Regions from separate parts of the Jeotgalibacillus sp. JSM ZJ347 genome, predicted to be linked through region 2. Evidence: riboswitches for the same ligand, from Rfam matches in the RefSeq annotation. Region 2 holds a riboswitch; the other holds the start of a gene.

Region 1 (3,161 bases), on a different contig from region 2:
CTTTCAAAAACAGAAATAAAAAATCCGCTCCCAAAGAGGAAGCGGACATCAAAATGAACGTTCTTCCTCTTATCCTTCAGCTGTCGCTGTGAGAATTAGCACCTTGAATCAGCATAAGCTGAAACAGGTTGCCGGGTTTCATCGGGCTCGTCCCTCCACCTGCTCTTTATAAGAGTTTCATACGTATTCGGTTGGATTTAAAATCATGTACCGAATTATGGCAGACATCTTCAAAGCCGTCAAGCAGTTTTTTCAGAAAATTATATTTTTGGTTTGCAAATATATGACTGCTTTATAGTTTGGCGGATGATTTCCGCTTCAGGGGACTTCGCGGCCGGGCGTTGAGCCAGCAGGCTTTGCTATTGCCTCACCTGTCCCTTCCTGCCGCAGGAGTCGCCCCCTTCCGCTTCAATCATTCGCTGTACAGATAGTAAGATTTTTTTAACAAACTTAAAAGGATGTGAAATAATTGATCAACCAACTATATATACTTTTAACAGACAAATTAAGCTGTTGACCGGAGTGGAAGGCGGTGACTCCAGCGGGATGTGACGGACAGCTGAGACCCCGCAAGGCGCAGCGTGAGGAGGCTCAGCGCCGTCCCCGCGGAAAGCATCCGCCTGGAACGCAGGTCAACAGCGGTTACCGGAAGCCTTCAAAAATTAATTTTAAAAAACCCGTTGACAAACCGTCAGTCAATTCCGTAAACTTGCAATTATGAAATCGCAATAACCAAAAACAACCAACTACATACACCACTCTTATCGAGAGTTGGCTGAGGGAATTGGCCCTATGAAGCCCGGCAACCGGCCCCGCTGTATACATTCAGCAGGGACACGGTGCTACATCCAACAGACGTAATGGTCTGAGAGATAAGAGGTCGAATCAGTCTAATTCTGCCTCTTTCTATCTTAGAAAGGGGCTTTTTATTTTTAAATTTAATAAAAAAATAGTGTGTCTGCACAGCAGATGATTGGAGCGTAAGGCGGCGACTCCAGCAGGAGAAGCCGGACAGGTGAGACCCCGCAGTGCGAAGCGCGAGGAGGCTCACCGCCGGCCCTGCGGAAAGCGTCCGCCTGAAGCGGAGATCATCTGCCGGCTTATACAGAAGTAAACAAGGAGCGTGAAACAATGGGTAAGGCAGAACGGTTGAAAAAAGCTCGGCCGCCGGTACAGAAAAATACACACGATGGCAGACTCCCGCCAGGTCAGACGCTGACAGAAAAATTTCCGATTCTGCATGAAGGAGAAGTCCCTGAATACAATCTTGCTACATGGGATTTCACGATATTTGGTGAGGGTGCAGCAAAAAGGAAATTTACATATGACGAGCTCATGCAGCTGCCGCAGACGACAATTGTCAAAGATATCCACTGCGTTACAAGGTGGTCGAGATTCGATAATGCATTTACAGGCGTTACGATCAGGGACTTACTGAAAGGCTATGAGATTCCAGAAGGAACAAAGCACGTGATGATCTATGGAGACCATGATTACGAAACGAATTTACCGCTTGAGGATCTGCTGAAAGAAGATATTATATTGGCACACTCATTTGAAGGAAAGCCGCTGACAGCAAAGCATGGGTATCCATTCAGACTGATCGTACCACACCTGTATTTCTGGAAGAGTGTGAAGTGGATCAGAGGGATTGAATTTTTACAGGAAGACCGCCCCGGATTCTGGGAGCGTAACGGATTTCATAACTACGGTGAAGTATTCAGAGAAGAGCGTTTTTCAGGAGAGGACCTTGATATTCCTGAAGATGAATGGCATAAAAAAGAATTTGATTAAAGGAGAGGAACGATCATGACAAACGTACGTGAGCATGTGTATGAACCATTTACTGAACAGAGTGTCCTCGTTTATTTAGAGCAAAAGGGACTGATTACGGATAAAGAGCAGGTAACGTGTAAGGAAGTTGGAGACGGCAACCTGAACTACGTGTTTATCGTCAAAGATCTGCAGACTGACAAATCACTTGTTGTGAAACAGGCGCTGCCATATGCAAAGGTTGTCGGAGAAAGCTGGCCGCTATCGCTAGACCGTGCACGCATTGAGCGCCAGGCACTGCAGGAAGCAGCGAAATATGTACCTTCACTTGTACCGGAAGTATTCGATTATGACGATGACTTTGCAGTAACGGTAATGGAAGATCTGTCTGATCATGTGATTCTCAGAAAAGGATTGCTTGAAGGGAATCTGTATCCCCACATTTCAGCACACGTTGGCATCTATCTTGCAGAAAACCTGTTCAACGCCTCAGATGAAGCGCTTGGACCGATCGAAAAGAAAAAGCTGGCACGTCAGTTTGTGAATCCTGACCTGTGTGATATTACAGAAAAGCTGGTTTTTACAGACCCCTATCAAAATGCAGAATCCAACTCGTACCCTGAAAACCTTCAGGAAGCGGTGGAGTCACTGTGGCAGGATGATCGTTTAATCTTTGAAGTCGCAAAATTGAAAAAACAATTCCTGACTGAAGGTGAAACGCTGCTACACGGGGACTTGCATACAGGCAGTGTATTCGTTACAGAGGAATCAACCAAAGTCATTGATCCTGAATTTGCATTTTACGGGCCGGCGGGATTTGATATTGGCGCATTTATTGCCAACCTGACGCTGAACTATATTGCACAGCAGGAAAGAGCAGATGAAAGTAAACGCAGTGAGATTAATACTTATTTGCTTGAAACAATCGAACAAACGTGGGCAGTATTCGAAAAACGCTACCGTGAGCTTTTACTTGAAAAAGGGTTTGAAGAAAGACAGCGAACAGGACAGTATGCAGATTATGTGCTTGAAAAGATCTGGCAGGATACGCTCGGATTTGCAGGCTGTAAAACAATCCGCCGTATTATTGGCCTTGCGCACGTTGAGGATATTGACGGCATTGAAGACGATGCAGGCAGACTGCAGGCTCAGCAGCGCGCGATTGAAACTGGAAGATCTCTGATTTTCAACCGCACAGTATGGCGCTCACCGAAAAGCCTGACTGCTTATCTGAAGGGGCTGGCAAAATGACAAACTTTATCAAACCGGTCATCTGGGAAGGCGATGCGATCCGACTGTTAAATCAGCAGAAGCTTCCCGGAGAAGTGGAATATATCTTTTTGAAAACCATTGAAGATGTGTGGGAAAGCATCACAGAATTAAAGGTA
Region 2 (3,161 bases):
TTCGTGGAATGGTTGTCGATGTTCGGAGAATAAACGTGGTTGTTCAAAGAATACTAGATCGTGTTCGGAGAAAAGTGACATTTGACCTAACCCGCATCAACAAAAAAATCCGGAATATATCTCAAAGGATACATTCCGGATCTGAATCATATTATGCGTTAGCTTCTTGCTTCAGCGCATCCGCTTTATCTGTTCTTTCCCATGGAAGATCAAGATCATTACGGCCAAAGTGTCCGTAAGCAGCAGTCTGCTTATAGATCGGACGGCGAAGATCAAGCATTTTAATAATACCTGCCGGACGAAGGTCAAAGTGATTGCGGATCAGCTCTACAAGCGTCTCTTCGTCTACTTTACCAGTTCCGAAAGTATTAACTGAAATCGAAACAGGCTGCGCCACGCCGATTGCGTATGCAAGCTGTACTTCACATTTATCAGCAAGACCAGCAGCCACAATGTTTTTTGCAACATAACGTGCAGCATAAGCACCTGAGCGGTCAACTTTTGTTGCATCCTTACCTGAGAATGCACCGCCGCCGTGACGCGCATATCCACCGTACGTATCAACGATGATCTTACGGCCAGTCAGACCTGCATCCCCCTGAGGTCCGCCGATAACGAAACGGCCAGTCGGGTTAATGAAGTATTTTGTTTCTTCATCAATCAGTTCAGCAGGAACAACCTGGTTGATGACATGTTCTTTCAGATTGCGCTGGATCTGCTCCAGGCTGACTTCCGGGTGGTGCTGCGTTGAGATAACAATTGTATCAACACGTACCGGTTTGTCGTTTTCATCATACTCAACCGTAACCTGTGTTTTACCATCAGGACGCAGGTAAGGAAGAATATCTTCTTTACGCACTTCAGTCAGACGGCGTGACAGTTTGTGAGCAAGTGAGATTGGCAGTGGCATCAGTTCAGTTGTTTCGTTATTTGCATAACCAAACATCAGTCCCTGGTCACCGGCACCGATTGATTCGATTTCAGCGTCAGTCATCTGGCTTTCACGGTCTTCAAGTGAGCGGTCAACTCCTGCAGCGATGTCAGGTGACTGCTCATCAATCGAAGTTAATACTGCACACGTATCCGCATCAAAACCGTATTTAGCACGTGTATAACCGATTTCTTTGATCGTTTCACGTACGATCTTAGGGATATCTACATAAGTAGAAGTTGAGATTTCTCCCGCTACCAGAACAAGTCCGGTTGTAACAGAAGTTTCGCACGCCACACGGGCATTCGGATCATCCTTTAAGATTGCATCAAGAATTGAATCAGAAATCTGATCACAGATTTTATCCGGATGTCCCTCAGTTACGGACTCGGATGTAAATAAACGACGTTTTACAGACATATAAGTCTCCTCCTTGTGAAGCAAATAGTCGACGGTACTCATTACCCTTAGAGATCGAACGTTAACCTACCAGATCATCCAAGTTTCGGCTAAAAATAAAAGAAACCTCTCCCCAATCGCATGTTTGAGGAAAGGTTCATAATCAGTTCGCCTTTCACTCTTATCGTTCAAGACAGTTGTCTTGCTCCAGGTTAGCACCTTCGCTCCAATTGTTTGGACCGCAAAAGCATCACGCTTTTTTGCAGAGCAGGTTGCTGGGTTTCATAGGGCCTGTCCCTCCACCAGCTCGGGATAAGAGTATCCGTTCAAAAAACTATCATACGGAAATGCATGTCTAATGTCAATCATAATATGTATGATGATGAGAAGTTTTCTTGATCTTGCGTTTATTTTAATCCATTGTTGTACTTGCACAGCTGTTAATTAGAGCGTAAGGGGGCGGCTCGCAGGAAGGGACATGTGAGGCAACGGCGAAGCCTGCGGGCTCACCGCCCGGCCACGGAAAGCGTCCCCCCTGGAGCGAAAATTAACAGCCAACTTCGAGGAAGATAACAAAATAAGATTTTTTAATGAAATCCGCAATTAGTATAGACTATTCGTTTGAATGTGTTATACTAATTTCGAACAAAGGTGAATGACTTACTGAAAAGGTGGGAGATAACATGACAACAATCCGAAACACTTCAGAATTAAAAGAACTATTAATGAGTGAACGCGTGAATAAGAACCTTTCTGTACCCCAGCTAGTTGAAAAAGTATTAATGAGAGAAGAAGGTACAATCACTTCAACAGGCGCTGTCAGAGCTGAAACGGGGACTTATACAGGCCGCTCTCCTAAAGATAAATTTATTGTAGATGAAGCTTCTGTGCGTGACAAGATTGACTGGGGTAAAGTCAATCAGCCGATCTCTGAAGACTCATTTGACCGTTTATATACGAAAGTACTGAATCATCTTGGTGAAAAAGAAGAAGTATTCGTCTTTGAAGGCTTCGCAGGTGCTGACGCTGCTTCCCGCCTTCCAATCCGCGTTGTTAACGAGCGCGCATGGCATAACCTCTTTGCTCACCAGCTGTTTATCCGCCCTGAAAAAGGTGAAGCATGGACCAGCCAGAATGAAGCACCGTTTACCATTTTATCTGCGCCTTCGCTAAAGGCAGATCCAAAAACAGACGGCACAAATTCAGAAACATTTATCGTTGTATCATTTGAGCAGCGTACCATTTTAATCGGTGGTACTGAATATGCAGGTGAGATGAAAAAATCCATTTTCTCAGTCATGAATTACCTGCTGCCGCAAAATGATATTCTGCCGATGCACTGTTCTGCAAATGTTGGAGCAGAAGGTGACGTTGCACTGTTCTTCGGACTTTCCGGAACTGGTAAAACGACGCTTTCAGCAGATGCTGACCGTAAGCTGATCGGGGATGATGAGCACGGCTGGTCTGATAACGGCGTCTTCAATATTGAAGGTGGATGTTATGCAAAATGCATCAACCTTTCAGAGGAAAAAGAGCCGCAAATTTTTGATGCAATCCGCTTTGGTTCAGTCCTTGAAAATGTCGTACTTGACCCTGAGACGCATGAAGCGGATTATGATGATTCTTCATTAACTGAAAACACACGTGCTGCGTACCCGCTGCAGGCGATGAAAAATATTGTTGATCCGAGCAGAGCCGGTCATCCGAATACAATTGTCTTCCTGACAGCTGACGCATTCGGCGTACTGCCTCCGATCTCAAAGCTGACGAAGGAGCAGGCAATGTATCACTTCCTGAGCGGCTATACATCAAAGCTTGCCGGTACTGAAAG

Evidence for each region. Region 2 has a riboswitch for S-adenosylmethionine ahead of metK (methionine adenosyltransferase). Riboswitches for the same ligand answer to the same signal wherever they lie in the genome.
Region 1: linked by a shared signal. The riboswitch ahead of ACH6CZ_RS07730 (sulfite oxidase-like oxidoreductase) and the one ahead of metK (methionine adenosyltransferase) in region 2 are both predicted to bind S-adenosylmethionine.

The regions. Positions count from the first base shown of each region.
Region 1 is NZ_JBISEN010000002.1:382,682-385,842, forward strand. Features, by position in the region: SAM riboswitch class I at 67-175, opposite strand; SAM riboswitch class I at 759-879, shown strand; gene ACH6CZ_RS07730 (sulfite oxidase-like oxidoreductase) at 1,132-1,794, shown strand; gene mtnK (S-methyl-5-thioribose kinase) at 1,810-3,024, shown strand; gene mtnA (S-methyl-5-thioribose-1-phosphate isomerase) at 3,021-3,161, shown strand, end outside.
Region 2 is NZ_JBISEN010000001.1:16,210-19,370, reverse strand. Features, by position in the region: gene metK (methionine adenosyltransferase) at 152-1,351, opposite strand; SAM riboswitch class I at 1,509-1,649, opposite strand; gene pckA (phosphoenolpyruvate carboxykinase (ATP)) at 2,014-3,161, shown strand, end outside.